DNA from 2 places in the Rossellomorea sp. RS05 genome. Region 2 is predicted to be linked to the other one. Evidence: a T-box and tRNA genes for the amino acid it is inferred to sense, from the RefSeq annotation. Region 2 holds a T-box; the other holds one or more tRNA genes.

Region 1 (6,877 bases), 200 kb from region 2:
GAAGTGTGGCGACACATGGAGCTGACTGATACTAATCGATCGAGGACTTAACCAAATGAAAAAGCGGAGGCGGCTCGTTCAGAGACGACAAGCATTTCTGAGCCAGCAGTTGACGGTGTTCCTTACCGTCGGCTGATGGATCCGAAATGACCTCGAGTCTCTAGCCGCCGGAGCTGGATTAATAGCGCAGGCGCATCGCGTCTCCCGGACTGGACGATACGCCGGTAATGATTGACTATCAACCCTTTATCTAGTTTTCAGGGAATAAGTATACATAAAGTATAAAAAAACCTTGAAATTACCGCGAAGATGCGGTATAATAATACTTGTCCTTTTGAAGGACGCACATAGTCTGGTGACATTGGCGAAGAGGTCACACCCGTTCCCATGCCGAACACGGAAGTTAAGCTCTTCAGCGCCGATGGTAGTTGGGGGATCTCCCCCTGCGAGAGTAGGACGTCGCCAGGCGGTACATTCCACAGTAGCTCAGTGGTAGAGCTATCGGCTGTTAACCGATCGGTCGCAGGTTCGAGTCCTGCCTGTGGAGCCATTATATGGAGAGCTGTCCGAGTGGCCGAAGGAGCACGATTGGAAATCGTGTAGGCGGTTTATAGCTGTCTCAAGGGTTCAAATCCCTTGCTCTCCGCCATATAAGGCCCGTTGGTCAAGCGGTTAAGACACCGCCCTTTCACGGCGGTAACACGGGTTCGAATCCCGTACGGGTCACCATTTTCAAACAGAAAGAATCAGTGGAGGATTAGCTCAGCTGGGAGAGCATCTGCCTTACAAGCAGAGGGTCGGCGGTTCGATCCCGTCATCCTCCACCATTGTTTTTTCACGAAGCGAAGCGTAGTGAAAATAACGTTCCATGCGTTCTTGAACTTAACAGGTTAAAGAATGGAATCAAACTTTTATTGTCGCGGGGTGGAGCAGTTCGGTAGCTCGTCGGGCTCATAACCCGAAGGTCGCAGGTTCAAATCCTGTCCCCGCAATACCGTTTTGATCCGAGAGGATTGGGATGTAGTGACATTGATAGCATATTTGCTATTAAAAGAACATTGATCTTTATTTTCGCTAATGCGAAAAAAAGTTGGTCCGGTAGTTCAGTTGGTTAGAATGCCTGCCTGTCACGCAGGAGGTCGCGGGTTCGAGTCCCGTCCGGACCGCCATTTTTCATTTTTAATAAAAATATGCAATGGCTCAGTAGCTCAGTTGGTAGAGCAATGGACTGAAAATCCATGTGTCGGCGGTTCGATTCCGTCCTGAGCCACCATTTTTTTGTGCCGGTGTAGCTCAACTGGTAGAGCAACTGACTTGTAATCAGTAGGTTGGGGGTTCAAGTCCTCTTGCCGGCACCACTGATTTTTTTAGCTGGAGGGGTAGCGAAGTGGCTAAACGCGGCGGACTGTAAATCCGCTCCTTCGGGTTCGGCAGTTCGAATCTGCCCCCCTCCACCATTTAGTACAGGGGCATAGTTTAACGGTAGAACGAAGGTCTCCAAAACCTTTGGTGCGGGTTCGATTCCTGCTGCCCCTGCCATGGCGATTGTGGCGAAGTGGTTAACGCACCGGATTGTGGTTCCGGCATTCGTGGGTTCGATTCCCATCAGTCGCCCCATATTTTTGTCACATTTTTCTCTGTGTGTCATATACTAACAGTGGGCTATAGCCAAGCGGTAAGGCATCGCACTTTGACTGCGACATGCGTTGGTTCGAATCCAGCTAGCCCAGTAGTGCGGAAGTAGTTCAGTGGTAGAACACCACCTTGCCAAGGTGGGGGTCGCGGGTTCGAATCCCGTCTTCCGCTCCATAGAAAAATGGCGGCATAGCCAAGTGGTAAGGCAGAGGTCTGCAAAACCTCTATCACCGGTTCAAATCCGGTTGCCGCCTCCATATTGTTTTTAGACGCTTGCCGGTGTGGCGGAATAGGCAGACGCGCACGACTCAAAATCGTGTTCCGTAAGGAGTGCCGGTTCGACCCCGGCCACCGGTACCATAAGCGGGTGTAGTTTAATGGTAAAACCTCAGCCTTCCAAGCTGATGTCGTGGGTTCGATTCCCATCACCCGCTCCATCTTACATATTCAGACTTCCAACAGATTTGTTGGAAGTCTTTTTTTGTAATGCAGGAGAGAATATCTGGAAACCCCATCCGTCTCCTTATATACTGGACATAACGTATAGATCATTAGGGGGAAAACGTATGAACATTCAATCTATCCAGTTGAGCAGCAACCCGCAATCGACGCTTACAGCTTATTTATTGGATACAACCAAGCGTATGAAAAACATTACCACCCGTCCTGCCGTTCTGATCCTGCCGGGAGGAGGGTATTACTATACATCCGACCGGGAGGCAGAGCCTGTAGCCATGGCATACTTGTCAGAAGGCTATCATGCATTCACCCTACGTTATTCGGTAGGAGAAGCCAAGAGGTTTGAAGATTCATTCAGGGATGCTGAGGAAGCTTTAGCTTATATCAGGAATCATGCCTCTGAATTAGGAGTGGATCCTGAGCGTATCGCGGTAGTCGGCTTTTCCGCTGGGGGGCATCTGGCCGCTTCGCTGGGTACCATGGGTACCTACAGACCGAGAGCCCTGATCCTTGGGTATCCTTGTATTCTTTCAAACCTTGAGGATGTGCTGGCATTCTCGGTGCCATCCCTCGAAGAGAAAGTTGATGGGAACACACCTCCTAGCTTTTTGTTTTCAACTTTTGAAGACCGGATTGTACCAGTTGAACATACGGTGGAATTCATAAGGGCCCTCACCCGTGCTGGCGTCCCCTTTGAATCTCATATTTTTCAGCATGGTGTACACGGACTTTCCCTAGGGAAGCCTTTGTCATCGGCTGGACAGCGTTCAATGGTAGACGATGATTTCTCACAGTGGTTCCAGCTCAGCATCTCCTGGCTCCACCGATTGATGGGAGACTTCCCCCTAGACCGTGAATAATAGATATAACTCACTCCCGCTTTACTCAGGCGGGGGTCTTTTTTTTGATCCCTAAAGAGGTCAATATCGTGCCCCATCCATGTCAACTCAGTTGACTATAAAAAGTAAGCGTTTACATTATAATGAAAAAAAGCGCGACCGAAGGGGGAGAAGAGATGGAACCAAAGATAGAGACGGGACCGGTCAGGCCAGAAGCACAGCTGAAGCCTGTTCCTAAAAAAGGACTTAAATGGAAGAACATATTGACCTATAGTGCCTTCGTGGGTCCGGCACTAGTGTTCTTCCTGGTTATTCAGATCATCCCATTCTTGATGGGACTGTATTATTCATTTACATCTTGGAACGGGGTCAGTTCAGCTGTGGAGTGGGTTGGATTCGATAATTATATCCGGATATTCACCGATGATCAGGTGTTCTTCCAATCCTTTATGTTCACAACGAAGTTCATGTTTGCCGCAGTGGTGATCAGCAATGTGATCGGGTTCGGGTTTGCCCTTCTCTTGAATGCCGCCTTGAAGACGAGGAATATCCTGAGGACCGTATTCTTCTTGCCGAATGTCATCGGAGGCCTGCTGCTTGGATTCATCTGGCAGTTCATCTTTGTAAAAGGGTTTGCTTCGTTGGGAAATGCAACCGACCTTTCTCTGTTCAAGATGCCTTGGCTTGGAGATGAGAAGACCGCTTTCTGGGGCATCGTCATCGTCTTCGCTTGGCAGATCAGCGGTTATATGATGGTCATATATGTAGCAGCCCTGCAAGGTGTCGATACATCTTTGTTGGAAGCAGCAAAAATTGATGGTGCATCGAACTGGACGCTGTTGACAAGGATCATTGTTCCCCTCATCCTGCCGGCTTTCACGATTTGCTTCTTCCTGACGATTTCCATGGCATTCAAGATCTTTGATCTGAATATATCCCTGACAGGCGGGGGACCATTCAACTCCACCCAGTCTGTAGCCATCAATATTTATCAAGAAGCATTCCAGAATAACCGGTACGGTCTCGGTACAGCCAAATCGATCCTGTTCTTTGTCATCGTCGCCGTATTCACTACCGTCCAGGTGATGATCACGAAGAGGAAGGAGGTCCAGGCATGATGAACAACCGCTATACAAAAAGGACGTTCCTGCTCGAAATTGTCGCAATCGCACTGGCCATCGTCTTCATGATTCCCTTTTACTTCGTACTGGTGAATTCGGTCAAACCGTTCGCAGCCATCTTGATCGATGCAGCGGCCTGGCCGGAAGAGTTCATGTTTTCAAACTATGCAAGGGTGTGGGAGATCATTCAGTTCCCCCGTGCCTTCATGAACTCCTTCATCATCACCACGATCAGTAACATCGGTCTTGTTCTGATTTCCTCCATGGCCGCATGGAAAATGGTCAGGACTCCGGGGAAGTTCAGTAAGGTCCTATTCATCTTATTTGTATCAGCCATGGTCATTCCTTTCCAAACGGTCATGATTCCCCTGATGAAGGTAGGTGGGACACTGGGTCTGACTAACAGTATACCGGGATTGATCCTCATGTATTTCGGTTTCGGCGTCCCTCTGTCGCTATTCCTGTACCATGGCTTTGTCAAGACGGTGCCGGTAGAGATCGAGGAGTCGGCCATGATGGATGGATGCAGTTCATTCGGTGTCTTCTGGAGGATTGTCTTCCCCCTATTGAAGCCTATCACCGTCACCGTCGTCATTCTGAATACGCTCTGGATATGGAATGATTATCTTCTTCCGCTCCTGGTTCTGCAGGATGCAGAGCTCCGTACGATCCCGCTTGCTGCCAGCTCATTCTTTGCACAGTATACAAAGCAATGGGACATGGGACTTGCCGCTTTGGTCCTCGGGATCACACCGGTCATCATTTTCTTCCTGTTCCTTCAGAAGCATATCATTAAAGGGATTGCATCAGGATCAATCAAGTAGATATAAACTTTCTGTATATTCCATGCAGAAAATTATATAAAATTTATAAGAAGAATGGGGAGGTCGAATCTAGTGAAACGTATTCTGCTGTTAAGCATGTCGTTGATTCTGGTGTTTGGGATCATTGCAGGCTGTTCATCCAAAGGCTCTTCGGGTTCAGGAGGGAAGAGTGACGGGGATGTGGTGACCCTGAATTTCTTCCAATTCAAGGTTGAAATCGCCGATCAACTTCAAGAAATGATCAAGGAATTTGAAGCAGAGCATCCGAATATTAAAATCAAGCTTGAGACGGTAGGAGGAGGTGCGGACTACGGTGCAGCGTTGAAAGCGAAATTCGCTTCCGGAGAGGAACCGGATATTTTCAACAATGGAGGTTTCAAGGAGCTTGATCTCTGGAAAGAGAAGCTTGCAGACCTTTCAGGTGAGCCGTGGGTCGATCATGTTCTTCCAATCGGTAAAGTCCCGATGACTGATGAGGATGGCAAGCTATACGGGATGCCGGTCAACCTAGAAGGGTACGGGTTCATTTATAACAAAGATCTTTTCGAAAAAGCAGGTATAAAGGAAACACCAAAAACTATCGACGAACTGAATGATGCAGCAAAGAAATTGAAAGCCAAGGATATCACGCCGTTTTCAGCCGGTTATGGCGAATGGTGGGTCATCGGACAGCATCTGCTGAATATCCCGTTTGCCCAGCAGGAGGATCCCGATGCGTTCATCAAAGGATTATATGATGGAACAGAAACATTCAAGGATAATGACAAGTTTAAAGAGTTTAAGAGTGTACTGGATGCAGAAATCAAGAATGCCAACGATAATCCACTGACGACGGATTATAACACCCAGGTGACGCTCTTTGCATCAGGGGAAACTGCGATGCTTCAGCAAGGGAACTGGACAGAAAATATGATCACCGAAGTCAATCCTGATATCAACATGGGCTTCCTGCCGATTCCACTGGACAATGATGAGAGTGCCGACCGTCTTCCTGTAGGGGTACCGAACAACTGGGTACTCAATAAAAACTCCAAGCATCTGGATGAAGCGAAGATGTTCCTGGAGTGGATGGTTTCATCTGAAACAGGTAAACGTTATATCACAGAAGAGTTTGCCTTCATTCCGGCTTTCGATAACATCGAACCGAATGGATTGGGAGACCTTGGTGAATCCATCCTGACGTACTCGAAGGATGAGAAGACAATCCCTTGGACATGGTTCCAATGGCCGGATGGAGCGAATAAGGAATTCGCTGCTACCATTCAGGAATATGCTGCAGGCAAGATCGATTATGATACAGTCCTGGATCGATTCCAGAAAACATGGGATAACCTGAAGTAAGAGAGGAATGGAAAGCACTGGTCATGGGTGCTTTCCATTTTTTATCCCCTCTATCAGTATTTTAAAATATTTTTTTAGAAAACCCTTTCAAATAGGAGGAGGGAAGATTTATACTATTTTATAAGCAAGTTTCGGGGGGCCTGGACCGATGTTGAAGGGAAGCATCCGCAATAAGCTCATTTTCTTATTGATGATTACGACGATCCTGCCCTTTGGCTCTTCGATCATTGTCACCTATCTCTATACAAAGGATTCCATGGAAGACCAGGTGGTGAAAGAGAGCAGCAACTTGCTTTACCAGGGGAAGGTGAATCTTGAAGGCTATATCGGAGAATTGAATGATTTGTCCCTCTCCCTCTATAACAATCCAGACTTTATCAATTATATGAAATCCCCCGACAAAGACCATGGCTATCTGACCATCGGGATGGTGAAGAATGTAATGCAGACCATCCTTTACACTGGTGATACGATCAACGGGGTCAAGATTTCTTTTCTTGACGAAGACCGGTTCATCTCGGCAACCAGGCGGACCAATGTCGTATTCTCAAGGGGGATACCCGAAGAAGATGAGGCTTCTTTTCTGAAGGCTGCCCAGAGTCCATTCAATATGTATATTGAACCTGCTTATAGCCAGCAGGAGGAGAAAATCAGGCGC
Region 2 (6,877 bases):
TGAAAGATTTCAATATTGAAGACTTCGGAATCGAAAAGAAGGAAGCGCGTAAGATGGACCGTTTCACTCATTATGCCATCGCAGCGTCCTTGATGGCAGTGAAAGACGCCAACCTTGAAATCACGGAGGGAAATGCCAACCGTGTCGGTACATGGATCGGTTCTGGAATCGGCGGGATGGAAACATTCGAAACCCAGTATGAAACCTTCCTTAAGCGTGGATACCGCAGGGTAAGTCCTTTCTTCGTCCCAATGATGATCCCTGACATGGCTGCCGGCCAGGTATCGATCCTCCTAGGAGCAAAAGGATTCAACTCCTGTACCGTAACGGCCTGTGCAACAGGCACGAATTCCATCGGTGATGCATTCAAGGTCATCCAGCGCGGTGACGCGGATGTCATGATCACGGGTGGAGCGGAAGCACCAATCACGAAAATGTCCGTAGCCGGTTTCTGCGCCAATACGGCCCTTTCGACCAATCCCGATCCGGAAACGGCTTCAAGACCATTCGACTCTGAACGTGACGGCTTCGTCATCGGAGAAGGAGCGGGGATTGTCATCCTGGAAGAACTCGAACACGCGGTGAAACGCGGAGCAACGATCTATGCTGAAATCGTCGGCTATGGCTGCACGGGTGATGCCTATCACATCACTGCCCCTGCACCAGGCGGGGAAGGTGGGGCGCGTGCCATGAAGATGGCACTTGATGATGCCGGTGTAACGCCTGATCAGATGGATTACATCAACGCCCATGGTACAAGTACGGCTTATAATGACAAGTATGAAACCATGGCCGTCAAAGAAGTATTTGGTGATCATGCCAACCGTCTGGCCATGAGCTCCACAAAATCCATGACCGGTCACCTTCTTGGTGCAGCGGGTGGAGTGGAAGCGATCTTTACGGTTCTTGCCATGAAGGATGGAAAGCTCCCACCGACAATCAACCTTCAAAATCCGGATCCAGACTGCGATCTGGACTATGTAGCCAATGAAGCACGTGAGCAGGAAGTCAATGTTGCCATGAGTAACTCCCTGGGCTTTGGTGGCCATAATGCCACGCTCGTATTCAAAAAATATGTGAAGTAATCGTGAGTCCGCCGAATCTTTCGGCGGGCTTTTTTTCTAACTCTCCTGCAGATTGCATATACATGAACCAAATTAGCAGGAAAGAGGGATAATGATGCCAGTGATCCCAACAGACGAGTGGATGGATCAAACATTCGAGGACCCAGTCGAGTTGTTAGAAAGGACGAAAAGAGGGGAAGGAGAAGCAGCAGCTTTCTATGCCTACCTCCGAAAACAAGGGATGTATCGCCCGTCTAGGCAGGTGGAAGAATGCTTTAATGAGCTTAAGTCTGACGAACTATGGAAGAGGCTTTCCGTTTTTGAGAAAAGGTACAAAAGAAAATGGAAAGGACCTGATATACCCATCTATTTATTCCCCCTAGAGCCGAAAAGAGGCTTATTCAGAGAACCGGCTAAAAAATCAGGAGTTTGCTTTTTTGATGAAATGTTTCTTTTTGTTCAAAAATTGGAGGATCACAAAGAATATGAGGCACTATTTGTGCATGAATACCACCATTGCACCCGTATGAAAAAGCTGGCGGGTAAAGAGGAGGAATATACCCTCCTCGATTCTGTCATCTTCGAGGGACTGGCAGAGAATGCCGTGAGGGAATATTGCGGCGTTGACTATGCTGCTCCGTGGACAAGGAAATATACTGAAGAGGAATTGAGCGGATGGTTCAAGGAATGGATCGAACCCCATGCTGATCTAACGAGGAAATCACCACTTCATGATGAACTTCTCCACGGGAAAAGACACTACCCAGAGCTGCTGGGGTACGCCATCGGTTACCGGCTCGTACGGTCATTCGCTGAAAAGAACGGAATGAATAGTGTGATGATGCTGGGCCTCCCGTCGGAGACTTTTCTAGAGTAAGCACTTATCATACAGGATAAAACAGGAGAGAGCACGAATAAATCCACAGGTGATTGACCATACTGATTGACAACCAAACAATGTAGTAAAGCGAGGGGTCAATCATGTTATATCTTCATGATGTATGGGTCAATTGGTTCGAAGGGGAAGAAAACGGATATAATATCTGCCATTTTCACGAATGGAGAAAAGAGGACGTAATTGAGTTGCTGGATCAGGTGCCTCTATTGAAAGTCGGCAAAGAGTTGTATCATTACATCGAGAATGATTTATCAGAATTACCTCGGCAGATGCTGAATGATGTGTATCAAAAAGCGTATCTCAGAAAGAACCATGAACGCATTCAACAGGATTATTGCTTCGTGGTCACCGATGGCACGGCGATTCTGGCCGTCGATACGATCGGTTACACCGTCCCGATCAGGAAGAGCCGCCTGATACCACGTCAGGAACAGCTCGTTTATGAAATGGTGGAAAGTCAAGAAGAGCTTGAATATGAGTTCAAGCCTGATCAAAAGCGGGAGGAAGCGTACCACATCCTTTCTCCAAACCCGTTCATGATGAGTGGGCTGACACGCAAGGAAAGGCAGTTGAAACAGCTTCTTTTCATGGCCCTCGATCAACTGCGCACTTCGGAAAATACGGCTGAAGTGAGATACTGGTATACGGAATGGGCCCCGGAACAGTACAGGACGATCCAGGAGCTCGATTTCCAAGAAGCATGGCAGATGCTTTATGAGGACACAAAATACGGATGGTCCGACAAGCATCTGTCACTCTGCGAGAATCTGATTAAAGGACAACCATTCTTCGAAAAGTTATGGGAAGTAGAGAATCGTCCAAAAGTAAATTGAACAAAAAGAACCTTGAGCCCATGCTCAAGGTTCTTTAGTTTATCGCTTTTTCCGTTCTTTTCTTCCAAGACCCATGGCCTTTTCCATTTTCTTCAGCATCTTCCCTGCGGTTCGATTCGCTTTCTCAGCTCCGCGATCAAGGATATCATCAAGTTCCTCGGAATCGATCAGCTCGTAATAGCGGTCCTGAATCGGCTTGATGACATCCACAACCACTTTGGCAAGGTCACCTTTGAAATCGCCATATCCTTTTCCATCATATCGCTCCTCAAGTTCGGCAATCGGAGTGCCTTCAAGAATCGAGTAGATAGAGAGCAGATTCGAAACCCCAGGCTTTTCATCCCGGTCGAATCGGACGATGCCATCCGAATCCGTCACAGCGCTCTTGATTTTCTTTTCAATGACTTTAGGGTCATCAAGCAGTGTAATGAACGCCTTTTTGTTCTCGTCGGATTTGCTCATTTTCTTTAGTGGATCCTGAAGCGACATCACACGTGCTCCTACTTTCGGAATGCGCACCTCTGGAACCGTGAAGATATCATTGTATTTCTTGTTGAAACGCTCCGCAAGGTTCCGGGCAAGCTCGAGATGCTGCTTCTGATCCTCTCCGACTGGGACAAGGTCCGTACCATAGAGCAGGATATCGGCTGCCATGAGGGGAGGGTAGGTGAGAAGACCGGCAGATACGGCTTCTCTTCCATGGGACTTATCCTTGAACTGAGTCATGCGCTCAAGTTCACCGATATAGGTCACGCACTGCAGGATCCATCCGGCCTGTGCGTGAGCCGGAACCTCCGACTGAATGAACAGTGTCGCTTTATCGGGATCGATCCCGCAAGCAATATAAAGGGCAGCAAGGCTGCGGATGTTTTTGCGCAGTTCTGCTTTATCCTGGGCAACAGTGATCGCATGCTGGTCGACCACGCAAAAATAGCAATCATACTCTTCCTGAAGCTCGGTGAATTGCTTCATAGCTCCGATGTAATTACCAAGCGTGATCGTCCCGCTCGGCTGAATGCCGCTAAAAATCGTTTTCATCTTCATTCCTCCTATAGTACAGTTCCTGTATCATCATGACCATCCGGCCAAAAATAAAACCCACCCGTCCAAAAAATATAGGGACGAATGGGTTGTTTCCGCGGTGCCACCCTAAGTTACTCAGGAATGAGTCGGCTTAGTCCATGCATTGCATGGTCCCCGGTTAACGGAAGGGGTCCGTCTCCGGCTACTGCTTTCACCGGGGAAGCTCGAAAGTCCATTCCCCCGCAAGCGGATACCTGCTTTCAGCGGGCGCAGGCTCTCTTGGAACCGGCAAGCGGGGTACTACTCTTTGTCAAAGCTTGTTTCATATATGCAAAAGTCATTATATGAAAAAAAAGCGCCGAAATCAAGTATAGAGAGAATATGAGAGGATCAGGGATACGGCAAGGGATAAAATCCCGATGTAGAAAAGGGGTGCCGTCAGGCGGAATGGTTCTCTCACTGCATACACCTCGTGAATTTCCTTCCGTTCCTCCACGTCATCGAACTGCGCCACGTATTCATCTTTCTTCGACCTTGACCTGAAGCGCTTGAAGGCATATAAGATCCCATTCAAGAAACCGTTTTGGAAAACAAACATCAAGGCGGCTACAGAAGCATAAGAAATTCCGACGATGAATAAAGTATCAATGAGGGAAAGGAGCAAATCCGATCCATTCATGTAACGGACAAGATAGACCGCAGCAAGGTAAAGTAATGTGACCATCGGTAGGACGCGTAAACGTTTCATCATGTTGCACCTTCACTTCCAAAATGATTTCAAGCATTCCTTCCAAAAGAAACGATCAGGAATGCATGCTGTTCTCCTATAGAAGTATACCCGAAGCGTTCAAGTTTTGAAAAGGAAGCAAGAGCACGAATTCACAGTTTTTTATATCTATCCGCCATATTAGATAATTATAATGAAGATAGGAGAACGCTTTCTTTCGATAAAGAAGGAAAAACGCCAGGAAAATCGCTGGTTTAATTGGGTGATTGTAACATTTGTAATGGGACAAACCACCCTGAATTCGATTTCGGAACCCTTATATATCAAGGTTTTAACACCTTATTACCTAGTAAACTGATTATTTAGCAAAAAAACTGTTAAATTCGTATTGCAAAAATATCTCTATCATGTATAATAAGTAACAAATCTTCTGAAAATTAGAAGATAAATAAATATGAGAAGTATGAGGAGGTCAATTTCAAGATGAAGAAAAAGTTTTCTTTATTACTGGTTCTTCTTCTAGCTGTGAGTACTTTCTTGGCTGCCTGTGGCGGAGACAAGAAGACTGACGGCAAAAAAGAAGGGGCAGCTGGGGGATCTGACACGAAAGACGAGCAAGTATTGAATCTTGCGGAAGCTTCCGAAATCCCGTCAATGGATTCAGCTCTTGCAACGGATGCAGTATCATTCAACGTTATGAACCAGGTGTATGAAGGTCTTTACCGCCTAGGAGAAAACGATGAGGCTGAGCTGGGTATCGCTGCTGAAGAGCCTGAAGTAAGTGAAGACGGTAAAAAGTATACTTTCAAACTACGTGATGCAAAATGGTCTAACGGTGACCCTGTCACTGCACAAGATTTCGTATACGGATGGCAACGTGTTCTAAATCCAGACACAGCAGCTGAATATGCGTACATCATGTCTGATGTCAAAAATGCTTCCAAAGTAAACGAAGGTAAAGCGAAACCTGAGGAACTTGGAATTAAAGCACTCGATGAAAAGACTCTTGAAATCGAATTGGAAACGGAAGTTCCTTACTTCAAAGCGTTGCTTTCTTTCGCAACATTCTATCCGCAAAACCAAAAGTTCATTGAAGAACAAGGCGATAAATATGGTCTAGAAGCTGATACTTCTGTATACAACGGACCTTTCACACTATCTGAGTGGAAGCATGAGCAAAGCTTCAAACTTTCTAAGAACAAAGATTACTGGGATGCTGACACTGTTAAACTTGAAGAAGTTAACTTCAACATCGTAAAAGATACAACAACTGCCGTTAACCTTTATGAAACAAACAAAATCGACAGGGTTGGCCTAAGCGCTGAGTTTGTTGACAAGTACAAAAACGATGAAAACTTCAAAACGCGCGGAGAAGCGTCTGTATTCTTCCTTCGTTTGAACCAAGCGTCTAAAAACTCTGAAATCCTGAAAAATGAAAATGCACGTAAAGCATTCGACGCTGCATACGACAAGCAAGGTATGGTTGATGTTCTATTGAACAACGGATCTGTACCAGCTTACTACCTCGTTCCTAAGGACTTCGTTACAGGTCCAGATGGAAAAGAGTACCGTGAAACTGCTGGAGAAGCATACGGTGGATTTGACGTAGAAAAAGCAAAAGACTACTGGGCTAAAGCCAAAAAAGAAACTGGCATCGACAATGTTGAGCTTGAGCTATTGAACTATGACAGCGAAAGTTCCGCGAAAATCGGTGAGTACTTCAAAGAACAACTTGAGTCAAATCTTGACGGTCTGACTGTTAAGATCAAAGCGCAACCGTTCAAGCAAAAGCTTGATCTTGAATCAAAAGGTGACTATGACTTCTCCTTCGCAGGTTGGGGTCCGGATTATCCAGATCCGATGACGTTCCTGGATATGTTCGTAACAGATGGTGCACATAACCAAATGGGTTACTCTAACCCTGAATTTGACAAATTGATCGAGCAAGCTAAGACTGAGCTTTCTTCTGATCCAGAAGCTCGCTGGCAAGCAATGGTTGATGCTGAAAAGATCCTCTTCGATGATCAAGCAATCAGCCCGATCTACCAACGAGGTGTTTCTTACCTTGAGCGTCCATACGTGAAAAACGTATTGGATCACTCTTTCGGAGCTGACTACTCTTACAAGTGGGCTTCTATCGAGAACTAAAACGCTCTAAGTTGAACCTTCTGAAGGAGAGTGTATGCATAGGCATACGCTCTCCTTTTCCAGTCATAAGCGACAATTTTCGCAATTTAAAAAATAAATTGAAAATTTGTCGATTATCGCTATAATGGAGAAGTAGTATAAACATAGAAAAGGGGGGCTAAGCATGGTCAAATATACTATCAAG

Evidence for each region. A T-box is a leader RNA that pairs with one kind of tRNA and senses whether it is charged. The one in region 2 lies ahead of trpS (tryptophan--tRNA ligase), so its partner is inferred to be a tRNA-Trp.
Region 1: it has a tRNA-Trp gene. The T-box ahead of trpS (tryptophan--tRNA ligase) is inferred to sense a tRNA for this amino acid. The anticodon was not compared.

What each region holds. Positions count from the first base shown of each region.
Region 1 is NZ_JBDKWY010000001.1:56-6,932, forward strand. It holds partial or broken rRNA gene ABJ225_RS00005 (23S ribosomal RNA) at 1-55, shown strand, start outside; rRNA gene rrf (5S ribosomal RNA) at 352-468, shown strand; tRNA gene ABJ225_RS00015 (tRNA-Asn) at 476-550, shown strand; tRNA gene ABJ225_RS00020 (tRNA-Ser) at 557-649, shown strand; tRNA gene ABJ225_RS00025 (tRNA-Glu) at 655-729, shown strand; tRNA gene ABJ225_RS00030 (tRNA-Val) at 752-827, shown strand; tRNA gene ABJ225_RS00035 (tRNA-Met) at 919-992, shown strand; tRNA gene ABJ225_RS00040 (tRNA-Asp) at 1,093-1,169, shown strand; tRNA gene ABJ225_RS00045 (tRNA-Phe) at 1,198-1,273, shown strand; tRNA gene ABJ225_RS00050 (tRNA-Thr) at 1,283-1,358, shown strand; tRNA gene ABJ225_RS00055 (tRNA-Tyr) at 1,374-1,457, shown strand; tRNA gene ABJ225_RS00060 (tRNA-Trp) at 1,466-1,539, shown strand; tRNA gene ABJ225_RS00065 (tRNA-His) at 1,542-1,617, shown strand; tRNA gene ABJ225_RS00070 (tRNA-Gln) at 1,659-1,730, shown strand; tRNA gene ABJ225_RS00075 (tRNA-Gly) at 1,735-1,809, shown strand; tRNA gene ABJ225_RS00080 (tRNA-Cys) at 1,819-1,892, shown strand; tRNA gene ABJ225_RS00085 (tRNA-Leu) at 1,911-1,995, shown strand; tRNA gene ABJ225_RS00090 (tRNA-Gly) at 1,999-2,072, shown strand; gene ABJ225_RS00095 (alpha/beta hydrolase) at 2,202-2,954, shown strand; gene ABJ225_RS00100 (carbohydrate ABC transporter permease) at 3,110-4,051, shown strand; gene ABJ225_RS00105 (carbohydrate ABC transporter permease) at 4,051-4,878, shown strand; gene ABJ225_RS00110 (ABC transporter substrate-binding protein) at 4,975-6,219, shown strand; gene ABJ225_RS00115 (cache domain-containing sensor histidine kinase) at 6,368-6,877, shown strand, end outside.
Region 2 is NZ_JBDKWY010000001.1:195,987-202,863, forward strand. It holds gene fabF (beta-ketoacyl-ACP synthase II) at 1-1,085, shown strand, start outside; gene ABJ225_RS01090 (DUF2268 domain-containing putative Zn-dependent protease) at 1,180-1,941, shown strand; gene ABJ225_RS01095 (YjbA family protein) at 2,046-2,795, shown strand; gene trpS (tryptophan--tRNA ligase) at 2,835-3,833, opposite strand; T-box leader at 3,910-4,141, opposite strand; gene ABJ225_RS01105 (DUF3899 domain-containing protein) at 4,183-4,569, opposite strand; gene ABJ225_RS01110 (peptide ABC transporter substrate-binding protein) at 5,029-6,693, shown strand; gene opp3b (oligopeptide ABC transporter permease) at 6,857-6,877, shown strand, end outside.